3 linked regions of the Methylobacterium mesophilicum SR1.6/6 genome follow. The protein of the gene in region 2 binds, or shares a complex with, the protein of the main gene of each other region. Links are inferred from orthologs where the notes say so. Each region holds a gene or a part of one and is shown on either strand. Other genes may lie near its edges.

Region 1 (2,970 bases), 450 kb from region 2 along the record:
CGCGACGCGCTGGTCGCGCTGTTCGGAAGCCTGGAAACTGCCCTGGACGCAGCCGGCTTTTACCCGCCCGAGAAGAAGGAGATCATCGCCCGCAACATGCGCGACATGCTCCACCGCATGAGCCTGACCGAGCAGGACGTGCGGACCTTTCGCGGCGCGCTGCGAGCCTTGACGCGGAAGGGCGCGTGATCAGCCGGAGGCGGGCTTCATCTCCGGCGGCTTGCCGCCGCCGAAGCAGCGCCCGACCGCCTCCCAGAACGCCGCCTGCTCCTCCTGGGTGCACTGTGCCATCCGCGCCTCGACTTTGGCCCGACCGGCCAACGCGTCGGGTGTCGCGGCAACGTCCGCCTCGCTCGGGTTTCTCGCCTCAGCCATGGGCAATCCTCCGTCGCAGAACAAAGGCTGAGCTAGACTGTGGTTCCGTTATCCGCCGCATTCGGGCATGGAAGCGGCGAAGATTGATCCTGCCGCCCGCCGGCGGAGAAGAGGGCGGAGGATCGGGTGCGGCTCAGCGTGGACAATCTGGCTTGCCGCCGCTCCGGCCGCCGCATCTTCTCCAACCTGTCCTTCACCCTCGGACCCGGCGACGCCCTGGCGGTGACCGGCCGGAACGGTGCCGGCAAATCCAGCCTCCTCGCCATCCTGTCGGGCCGGCTGCGGCCGGATGCCGGGCGCATAGTCGCCGGCGATGTCGGCGAGGCGAGCCTTCCCGAAAGCCTGCACGCGGTCGGCCACCGTGACGGGCTGAAGAGTACCATGAGTGCGGGAGAAAACCTGCTGTTTGCCCAACGCCTTCTCGGCGCACCGCGCCTGACGCCCCGCGAGGCCCTGGAACGGCTCGGCCTCGGCCACGCGCACGACCTGCCGGTCGCCTATCTCTCGGCCGGGCAGCGGCGGCGCGTCGCCCTGGCGCGGCTCCTCGTCTGCGCACGGCCGCTCTGGCTCCTGGACGAGCCGACTGCTGCCCTCGACACGGCCTCACAGGCACTCCTGGCGGAGCTGATGGCGGGGCACCGGGCCGATGGCGGCCTCGTGATCGCCGCGACCCACCAAACCCTCGGGCTCGCGGGCGCGGCCGAACTGCGCATCGAGGCCGCCGCTGCGGCGCCTTTGGCGGACGTTTCGGAGGACTGGGCGTGATCCGCGCGGTGCTCGCCCTCGTCGCCCGCGACCTGCGTCTCGCCGGCCGGGTCGGCGGCTCCGGCGCGCTGTCGCTGGTCTTCTTTCTGATGATCGTCGCCCTTGTGCCGTTCGCGCTCGGGCCCGACCTCAACCTGCTCTCGCGGATCGGCCCGGCGATCCTGTGGCTCGCCGCCGTGCTGGCGACGCTGATCGGCCTCGACCGACTGTTCCAGGCCGACGAGGAGGACGGTTCCCTCGAGCTGATGACCGCCGCGCCGGTACCCCTCGAACTCGTGGTGATCGGCAAGGTCGCGGCGCACTGGCTGACCACGGGGCTGCCGCTGGCGCTCGCCGCACCCCTCTTCGGCCTCCTCGTCGCCCTCGACGGCACCGCCATGGGAGCCACGTCCCTGACGCTGCTCGCCGGCACGCCGGCGCTCAGCTTTATTGGCGCGGTGGGCGCGGCGCTGACAGCCTCGATCCGCCGGGGCGGGCTGATCCTGGCGGTGCTGGTGCTGCCGCTGATGATCCCCACGTTGATCTTCGGCGTCTCGGCCGCTCAGGCGGCGAGCGGCGGAACCGTGCCGTTCCTCGTGCCGCTGGCTGTGCTCGCCGCGCTAACGTTGATCGCCGCCGTAGTCGGAACGCTGGCGGCGGCGGCGGCTTTGCGGTGGCCGGAGTAAGACTCGACCGCCGAACGTTCTTTGCCATTGTTGTAAGAAAAACTATCTTCGCCTCGCCCTGTCAAAAGCAAATCCATAGGATGCCCAGCCAGCACCTTTAGCAAATAAACACAATATTTATCAATATTTTCGGCTTATCTGAATTTCGATATTTCGACATGATTGTCATCGAAACACTCTATTCTCGAGCCGCAATCCATAAAGTGTGGCATCGATCCTGATTGTGTCGAGTCGATCGCTGACAAGGCGAAATTTTAATCTCTCTTTTTTAAAATTTGCATGACCATGTAGACCGCTGCGGTTTCCATTGTTACGTCTCCTATTTTTGAAGCGAAGGTCGAATAAAAGCTTGCGCGCCTTTTTCGCGCCAAGATCATTAGCTTTGGCGACGGCCTTCAGGTCTAGATATCCATGTTCAAAAATTGATTAGGAAATTCTCGGTAGATACTCCCGTCGCAATGAGCTTGAAAATATGCTTGGCATGTTTCGGTCATTTGCGGATAGTTCGACCTAATAAGGAACTATCTGCTTCGCGCGTCCACTGTCCGCCGACAGGCCGGCCGGCGGATCTAGCGGCTGTTCAGGTGAATATGATTGCTCGAGAGCAAGCCGCAGCCTGGAAAGTTTAAGTTCAAGTGTGAGGCCTGTTAAAGGGCTGCGCAGCATTGTCGCTTCAGTGATTGAGGCAAGTGCAGCGTCTTTCACGGATCGCCCCTTCGTAATTACCCACGGGGTAGCTTGGTCGTCGGTTGAACGCCCGCGGCTGCGCTCCTGCCGAGCCAAGCTTGCCTCTTGCGCGGGTCGTCTCTTGCGCGGGGCGAATTTCGCTGATTCCTTCGTGGGATGCCGAGGGCGAGGCCGCCATCCGCACCGTCGTCGACACCGCGCGCCTCACAGGCAGCAGTTCCTTCGACGCCATCCTCAAAACCATCGGCGCTTGAACCCTGCCATCAAACGCGTGGGTAATTACGCCCCTTCGCCCTTCTGAAACCGAGCGAACATACATATGAAAATATACCCATAATTGAGGAAAATAAGCTAGATTTCGTGTCGAGCCTGATCGGCGTTCGCTTCTGCGATGCATGGCCGGTCTCCTCGTGCGTTGACGCGCCGCGCCCCCCTCACTATAGAGACCGCTTCGCCGAGGGGCCGCGCTTTCGCGCGC
Region 2 (5,408 bases):
CATCCACAGGGCCGACGCGCTGCCCGCTGCCCTCGACGCGCTCAAGGGGCGCTACGGCGCCGTGGCGATCCGTCCCGTCCATGCCCGCGGCGACACGCCGGCGATCCGCGTGCTGATCGCGGCGATCCGGGGCAGCCGCGCGGCGCCGCGCCTGCTTCCGGGCCTCGTGCTGCACGAACCCGACGGCGGCTTCACGCCGGAGGCCGACGCACTCCATCGCGGAGCACCCTGGCCGCTGGCCTGATGGAACCCCTCACGCCGCGAGGGCGGTGGGCTGCGCGTCGCGGATGCCGAGGAAGCGCTCGACCTCGGGCAGGTCCGGGAAGGCGAGGAATTCCGGCCGCAACGGCTCGGGCAGACCCTCGAAGTTGAGCCCCGGGAACGCGTCGGGATGCGGATAGAGCTGCCAGGCCGCCCCGGGCTCGACCGGAGGGAACAGGATCGCCACCTTCTCGGATCCGAGGCGCACGATCCGGGTCGGGCTGTAGGACAGCGTCTCGATGCTCCAGCTCTGGTGGGAGTCCCGGCGGGCCTTCATGGTGCGGCGGCTCGTCGCGCGATGCATGGCGGTCTCCTGCGGTTGGGGTGAAGGTGTGCTGAGGGTCAGGCGGCGCTGCGGCGCCCGGCCCGCTTCGGCCAGCCGAGGGCCACAAGGCGTGCCTTGGCGTAGTCGCGAACCTCGTCGCGGGTGCCGGCCGGCATCGTCGCCAGGATCGCCTGGGTGGCACCGTCCAGCATCAGGTCGGTGACGGCGTTGATCGTCTCGGCCTCGTCGATGCGGCGCTTGAGATCGCCCTCGGCCTCGGTGACCTCGTCGAAGGCGGCCGGCTCCTCGAAATCCTCGTCCACGGCCCGGACGGGGATCTGGTGCGCGCGGAACTCGTCGGCTTCCTCCTCGCTGTAGACGAGGCCGTGCAGCTCGATGAGCTTGAGGATCACGCGGTCCTTTCCGCGCTTCTCGGCCATGGCGTAGACGTAAGCCGCCTGCTTGCCCGAGACGCGGTAGTTCACGTTGACCAGCGCCTCGCCGAGCGACCACTCGACACGTTCGGTGCCGGGCTTCGTCCCCGGCAGCCGGCCGGTCACCAGGATCACGGCCTCGTCCCGCTCGGCGCGGATGATGGTCGGCGGCTCGAACACGATCCCGGCCTGCGCGGCGATGCGCTCCAGGGTCTTGTGATAGATCACGGCCGTGCCCTGCACGCGCCAGACGTTGCCCCCGAAGGGCTCGCCGTAGCGGACGAGGATGTCGGCGATCTGCTTGTCGGCGGTTCGCATGCGGGGCTCGTACCGGCGGGAGGAGGCCGCGCCGTCCACAGCTTTGTTGGACGACGCGCTTTTGTTCTCTTTTTGTTCGTATCTATATGCGTAATCGGCCGGTCCTGCGCAAGGGGCGCGCTCGCTCCACATCCGACCGCGTCGCGCCGAGGCGGACGCCGTGGTCGGGCCGTCTTCAGCGGTTTTGCCATTCCATGACGTGGAAGTACGGGGCTCGAAAGTGCTGCCGAACCCGTTCGGGATCGCCGCCGGTTGGAAGCGGCTCGTCGAAGTGGATCAGGCGCAAGCCTGAGTTGAGCAGGGTTTTCATGTACGCGCTGAAGGGGCGGTGCCAATTCCGGATCGTGATTCCGCGCCAACTCACCCACTCGGAGCGCGCGAGCATGTAATTGTCGAGCACGAAAGAGCGGGATCCGTCGTCGCGCTCATGCCATTCACCCGCAGTGTTGAAGCTGTTGAGATTGGCGATCAGGAGAGAGCCGCCGGGCCGGAGCACGCGGGTCATCTCGGCGATGTCTGCTTCGAGACCGTCGATATCGATCAGCGTCAGATAACTCACGACGAGATCGAACGCGCCGTCCGCGAACGGAAGGGTTTCGGCCCTGGCGGCGAGGTAGGTGCCCGACGGATCGCGGGCGATCGCAGCGTCGCGCAGGGTGGGCGTCGGCTCGATACCGACCGACACGATACCTTCCGCCCGCAGCATCCGGCAGAACCGGCCTTCCCCGCATCCGATATCGAGAGCCCGGCCGAAAGATCGACTCCGAACCCGTTCAAGCATCGGCGTATCAAGTACGTATGTCCGGCCGTAATCGCCCTGCTCACCGATTTCCGAGATCCAGGCCGATGCGGATTTTTCCCATCCATTGTCTCGAGTCTGCATCGCTTTTGCTCCGCTCCGGCGAGTCGTGCGATACGGACCCTATGGGTGAGACGTGGACGCCCGAACAATACAGGGACGAGGCATGTGCGCCATCGTCCCCACCCGCCTTTCGGCGCCGGGGGCATGGCCCAGGAAGCAACACGCGGGACGCGGGACGCCGCGGGAACCCAGGTGTCGGCCAAAACGCGCGGGATCCGATCCCCGCGGCGCCCGCGGCAGCAACCGGGCATCGCCCCCGATCGCGGCCGTCTTTCTCGTCGCGGTGTCTTGCCGACGTCCCGGTCCTGCGCCTCGCTGCCGGCGGTCTCGGACGAGGTGCACGCACCTCCGGAACCCGCCCTTCAGCGCCGTGGCCTTCCAGCCGTCCCCCGCCTCGTAGTGGGCGGGTCCGCAGGGGGCTTCGGGCACGCCCAGAGGCGGGTCGGCGCGGGGGCATTTCCTCACCCCGCCGGGCCAAGGGCCGCCCGGTCTCACGCCCGCCTCCGAGACACGCCCCGTGCCGGTCCGCCGCCCGGGGCGATGGCGGCTGAGAGCCACCGACGCGGGCACCGCCCCGCCCGCGGACCCGCCCGGTCAGCCACCGGACGGGCCCCGCGAAGGACGCCACAGGATCGCTCCCGAAGCGCCACGGGCAGGTGCGGTCAGGAAGCACAAAATAGGAACATTGTCAAGATATGAGGCGCTTCGGGACGCGGAAGCTCGACCATCCGTGGGCGTCGATGGTCCCACGTCACTGTCGGGACGGCCATGAACGGCACCGCGGCTCCCCTCCCCCCTGTGCGGGGGGAGGGAGACGCGCGCATCCCGCTCCTTCTTCCTTAGAGAAGAGGATCGAGCGATCCGCCCGAATGTACTATGAAAATCATCCCGTGGGTCGCCCGTAGCCCGCAAGGGGGAGGAAGAGGCGCGCGCACGTCTTGGGGACTGGCGGCACGTCGGCGTCCGGTTTCATGTCCAGCCCATGCTCATCTTCGGCTGCAAAGGAAGGGCACGTTTCTGCGACCCCGACGGCTGCGCCGAGACCCCGCATTGTTGCTGCACCGCACCCTAGGGTAGACCCACGGTCACGATGTCCGAGACCGCAGCCGCGATGACGCCTTCCCTCTGGACCCGCCTGTCGAATCCTAGCCACTTCATGCGGTGGTCGGGCGCGCTCGTGCCATGGCTTGCCGCGCTCTCCTTGGTCGCCCTCGGTGTCGGGCTGTACCTGACCTTCTTCGTGGTGCCGCCCGATTACCAGCAGGGCGAGACCGTGCGGATCATGTACATCCACGTCCCGGCCGCGTGGCTCGGCGTGTTCTTCTACGGCGCCATGAGCCTGTCGGCGATCGGCACGCTGGTCTGGCGCCATCCGCTCGCCGACGTCGCGCAGCGCGCCGCCGCCCCAATCGGCGCGGCCTTCACGCTGATCTGCCTCGTGACCGGGTCCCTCTGGGGCAAGCCGATGTGGGGCACCTACTGGGTCTGGGACGCGCGCCTGACCTCCATGCTGATCCTGCTGCTGATCTACTGCGGCATCATCGCCCTGTGGCGGACCCTGGAGGATCCGAACCGCGCCGCGCGGGCGGTGGCGATCCTGACCCTCGTCGGTGCGGTGAACCTGCCGATCATCAAGTTCTCGGTGAACTGGTGGTCGACGCTCCACCAGCCCGCCTCGATCCTGCGCATGGGCGGCTCGACCATCGATCCCTCGATGCTCTACCCGCTGCTGCTGATGATCGGCGCGGCGACGCTCGGCGGGACGACGTTGCACCTCTACGCCATGCGCACCGAGATCATGCGCCGCCGGGTGCGGACGCTGACCATCCGCGAGGCCGAGCGCCTCGACCGCGCCCAGCCCCGCATCACCCCGACGCCGGCCGCGATGCCGGTCGGACAACCGGTCTAGGAACGCGGCGATGGATCTCGGCTCTCACGGCAGCTTCATCCTGGCCGCCTACGCCTTCACGGCTCTGGTCATGCTCGGCCTCGTCGGCAACGCGATCCGGGATCGGCGGGCGCAGGTCCGCGCGCTCAAGGGGTTCGGCGAGGAGCGGCGATGAACGCTCCCGTCGACGATGCGACCGGGCAGCCGCTGCCGGTCCGGCGCTCCCTCCTGCTGATCGTGCCGGCCCTCGCCTTCGCGGCCCTCGCAGCCGTGCTGTTCCTGCGTCTGCGCTCGGGCGCCGACCCGGCCGCCCTGCCCTCGGCGATGATCGGCAAGCCGGTGCCGAGCTTCACGCTTCCCGCCGTCCCGGGACTGACGGCAGCCGGCGCCCCCGTGCCGGGCCTGGCGAGCGCCGACATGAAGGGGCAGATCACGGTGCTCAACGTGTTCGCCTCGTGGTGCGCGCCCTGTCAGGTGGAGCACCCGATGCTGATGCGGCTCGCCAAGGAGCCGGGGATCCGGCTGGTCGGCATCGACTACAAGGAGCCGAACCCCGAGGCCGGCCAGCGCTTCCTCGCCCGGCACGGGGTGCCGTTCAGCGCGGTGGGGGCGGATGCCAGCGGTCGGGCGGCAATCGATTTCGGCGTCTACGGCGTGCCCGAGACCTTTATCATCGGGCCTGACGGCGTGATTCGCGACAAGCTCGTCGGCATCCTCACGCCCGAGAACTTCGCGAGCGTGCTCGCCCGCATCCGGGCGGCCGGCAAGGTCGCGGCGGCGCAGTAGCCTTTACGGCTGCGGCGCCTTGCGCTCGTACCGCGTCAGCAGCGGCGTCTGGGCAAGGGCGAACAGCACGGTGATCGGCATGATGCCAAACACCTTGAAGTTCACCCAGAAATCCTCCGTCTGGGTCCGCCACACCACCTCGTTGAGGGCGGCCAGGACGAAGAAGAACACGCCCCAGCGGAAGGTGAGCTTGCGCCAGCCCTCCTCGGTCAGGCTGAACATCGAGTCGAGCACCACCGACAGGAGCGAGCGCCCGAAGGCGAGGCCGCCGAGCAGCACGGTGCCGAACAGCGCGTTCACGATGGTCGGCTTGACCATGATGAAGGTCTTGTCCTGCAGCGCCAGGGTCAGGCCGCCGAACACCACCACCACCACGCCCGAGACGAGCGGCATGATCGGCAGGCGGCGGACCATCACGTAGTGGATCGTCAGGGCGACGACCGTCGCCGCGATGAACACGCCCGTGGCGACAAACAGCTTCTGGTCGGGCGCCACGCCGAACCGCTCGGAATAGGCGTTGCCGAGGAAGAACAGGACCAGCGGGCCGAGTTCCAGCGCCAGCTTCACGAGTGGCGGCAGGTGCCGTTGCGGGGG
Region 3 (2,903 bases), 450 kb from region 2 along the record:
GACGAGCCGAGATGCACCGGGCGACGCCCCGAGGAAGGTCACCGAGCTGCCGCCCGGAATCGCCCCGGCGGTGATTTTGGTGGAGCCGCAACTCGCCGAGAATATCGGCATGGCGGCCCGGGCCATGGCGAATTTCGGTCTCTCGGAGCTGCGCCTCGTCAACCCGAAGAACGGCTGGCCCAAGAAGGGCGTGCGGGAGGCAGCCTCCGGCGCCACCCACGTCCTCGACCGGGCGACGATCTTCGGCACCGTCGCCGAGGCCATCGCCGATTGCCACTACGTGCTCGCCACCACGGCGCGGGAGCGCGGGCAGATGAAGCGGGTCTTTGCTCCCGAGGATGGCATGGCCGAACTCGTTGCCCGCGAGGGCCAGCGCACCGCGGTGATGTTCGGCCGCGAACGGGTCGGGCTCACCAACGACGAGGTGTCGCTCGCGGACGCTATTGTGACCTTCCCGGTATCGCCGGATTTCCCTTCCCTCAACCTCGCGCAGGCGGTGCTGCTCGTCGGCTACGCCTGGCGGCAGGCGAGCGGCCGGGCGCGGCTGCCCTTCTCGGGCGAAATGCTGTCGCCGCCCGCTACCCGCGACGCGCTGGTCGCGCTGTTCGGAAGCCTGGAAACTGCCCTGGACGCAGCCGGCTTTTACCCGCCCGAGAAGAAGGAGATCATCGCCCGCAACATGCGCGACATGCTCCACCGCATGAGCCTGACCGAGCAGGACGTGCGGACCTTTCGCGGCGCGCTGCGAGCCTTGACGCGGAAGGGCGCGTGATCAGCCGGAGGCGGGCTTCATCTCCGGCGGCTTGCCGCCGCCGAAGCAGCGCCCGACCGCCTCCCAGAACGCCGCCTGCTCCTCCTGGGTGCACTGTGCCATCCGCGCCTCGACTTTGGCCCGACCGGCCAACGCGTCGGGTGTCGCGGCAACGTCCGCCTCGCTCGGGTTTCTCGCCTCAGCCATGGGCAATCCTCCGTCGCAGAACAAAGGCTGAGCTAGACTGTGGTTCCGTTATCCGCCGCATTCGGGCATGGAAGCGGCGAAGATTGATCCTGCCGCCCGCCGGCGGAGAAGAGGGCGGAGGATCGGGTGCGGCTCAGCGTGGACAATCTGGCTTGCCGCCGCTCCGGCCGCCGCATCTTCTCCAACCTGTCCTTCACCCTCGGACCCGGCGACGCCCTGGCGGTGACCGGCCGGAACGGTGCCGGCAAATCCAGCCTCCTCGCCATCCTGTCGGGCCGGCTGCGGCCGGATGCCGGGCGCATAGTCGCCGGCGATGTCGGCGAGGCGAGCCTTCCCGAAAGCCTGCACGCGGTCGGCCACCGTGACGGGCTGAAGAGTACCATGAGTGCGGGAGAAAACCTGCTGTTTGCCCAACGCCTTCTCGGCGCACCGCGCCTGACGCCCCGCGAGGCCCTGGAACGGCTCGGCCTCGGCCACGCGCACGACCTGCCGGTCGCCTATCTCTCGGCCGGGCAGCGGCGGCGCGTCGCCCTGGCGCGGCTCCTCGTCTGCGCACGGCCGCTCTGGCTCCTGGACGAGCCGACTGCTGCCCTCGACACGGCCTCACAGGCACTCCTGGCGGAGCTGATGGCGGGGCACCGGGCCGATGGCGGCCTCGTGATCGCCGCGACCCACCAAACCCTCGGGCTCGCGGGCGCGGCCGAACTGCGCATCGAGGCCGCCGCTGCGGCGCCTTTGGCGGACGTTTCGGAGGACTGGGCGTGATCCGCGCGGTGCTCGCCCTCGTCGCCCGCGACCTGCGTCTCGCCGGCCGGGTCGGCGGCTCCGGCGCGCTGTCGCTGGTCTTCTTTCTGATGATCGTCGCCCTTGTGCCGTTCGCGCTCGGGCCCGACCTCAACCTGCTCTCGCGGATCGGCCCGGCGATCCTGTGGCTCGCCGCCGTGCTGGCGACGCTGATCGGCCTCGACCGACTGTTCCAGGCCGACGAGGAGGACGGTTCCCTCGAGCTGATGACCGCCGCGCCGGTACCCCTCGAACTCGTGGTGATCGGCAAGGTCGCGGCGCACTGGCTGACCACGGGGCTGCCGCTGGCGCTCGCCGCACCCCTCTTCGGCCTCCTCGTCGCCCTCGACGGCACCGCCATGGGAGCCACGTCCCTGACGCTGCTCGCCGGCACGCCGGCGCTCAGCTTTATTGGCGCGGTGGGCGCGGCGCTGACAGCCTCGATCCGCCGGGGCGGGCTGATCCTGGCGGTGCTGGTGCTGCCGCTGATGATCCCCACGTTGATCTTCGGCGTCTCGGCCGCTCAGGCGGCGAGCGGCGGAACCGTGCCGTTCCTCGTGCCGCTGGCTGTGCTCGCCGCGCTAACGTTGATCGCCGCCGTAGTCGGAACGCTGGCGGCGGCGGCGGCTTTGCGGTGGCCGGAGTAAGACTCGACCGCCGAACGTTCTTTGCCATTGTTGTAAGAAAAACTATCTTCGCCTCGCCCTGTCAAAAGCAAATCCATAGGATGCCCAGCCAGCACCTTTAGCAAATAAACACAATATTTATCAATATTTTCGGCTTATCTGAATTTCGATATTTCGACATGATTGTCATCGAAACACTCTATTCTCGAGCCGCAATCCATAAAGTGTGGCATCGATCCTGATTGTGTCGAGTCGATCGCTGACAAGGCGAAATTTTAATCTCTCTTTTTTAAAATTTGCATGACCATGTAGACCGCTGCGGTTTCCATTGTTACGTCTCCTATTTTTGAAGCGAAGGTCGAATAAAAGCTTGCGCGCCTTTTTCGCGCCAAGATCATTAGCTTTGGCGACGGCCTTCAGGTCTAGATATCCATGTTCAAAAATTGATTAGGAAATTCTCGGTAGATACTCCCGTCGCAATGAGCTTGAAAATATGCTTGGCATGTTTCGGTCATTTGCGGATAGTTCGACCTAAT

The links. The genes of interacting proteins can lie anywhere in the genome.
Region 1: the proteins of MMSR116_RS12810 (region 2) and ccmB are in contact, whole or in part, in a solved structure (PDB 8CE8), measured with the Escherichia coli proteins. The link is inferred for Methylobacterium mesophilicum SR1.6/6 from one-to-one orthologs.
Region 3: the proteins of MMSR116_RS12810 (region 2) and ccmA are in contact, whole or in part, in a solved structure (PDB 8CE8), measured with the Escherichia coli proteins. The link is inferred for Methylobacterium mesophilicum SR1.6/6 from one-to-one orthologs.

What each region holds. Positions count from the first base shown.
Region 1 is NZ_CP043538.1:2,239,030-2,241,999, reverse strand. It holds ccmB (heme exporter protein CcmB), read left to right. Parts: upstream 1-1,136; coding sequence 1,137-1,805; downstream 1,806-2,970. Other genes in the region: MMSR116_RS10560 (hypothetical protein), read left to right, coding at 2,591-2,746; ccmA (heme ABC exporter ATP-binding protein CcmA), read left to right, coding at 502-1,140; MMSR116_RS10575 (hypothetical protein), read right to left, coding at 190-375; MMSR116_RS10580 (RNA methyltransferase), read left to right, coding at 1-189. UniProt on the Escherichia coli protein: Required for the export of heme to the periplasm for the biogenesis of c-type cytochromes.
Region 2 is NZ_CP043538.1:2,683,542-2,688,949, forward strand. What follows is about bases 2,406-5,150. They hold MMSR116_RS12810 (heme ABC transporter permease), read left to right. Parts: upstream 2,406-3,251; coding sequence 3,252-4,049; downstream 4,050-5,150. Other genes in these bases: ccmD (heme exporter protein CcmD), read left to right, coding at 4,060-4,203; MMSR116_RS12820 (DsbE family thiol:disulfide interchange protein), read left to right, coding at 4,200-4,814; MMSR116_RS12825 (septation protein A), read right to left, coding at 4,818-5,150. Outside these bases: MMSR116_RS12790 (tRNA1(Val) (adenine(37)-N6)-methyltransferase), read left to right, coding at 1-244; MMSR116_RS12795 (hypothetical protein), read right to left, coding at 254-565; MMSR116_RS12800 (hypothetical protein), read right to left, coding at 604-1,278; MMSR116_RS12805 (class I SAM-dependent methyltransferase), read right to left, coding at 1,454-2,161; more of MMSR116_RS12825, read right to left, coding at 5,151-5,408. UniProt on the Escherichia coli protein: Required for the export of heme to the periplasm for the biogenesis of c-type cytochromes.
Region 3 is NZ_CP043538.1:2,239,680-2,242,582, reverse strand. It holds ccmA (heme ABC exporter ATP-binding protein CcmA), read left to right. Parts: upstream 1-1,084; coding sequence 1,085-1,723; downstream 1,724-2,903. Other genes in the region: ccmB (heme exporter protein CcmB), read left to right, coding at 1,720-2,388; MMSR116_RS10575 (hypothetical protein), read right to left, coding at 773-958; MMSR116_RS10580 (RNA methyltransferase), read left to right, coding at 1-772. UniProt on the Escherichia coli protein: Part of the ABC transporter complex CcmAB involved in the biogenesis of c-type cytochromes; once thought to export heme, this seems not to be the case, but its exact role is uncertain. Responsible for energy coupling to the transport system.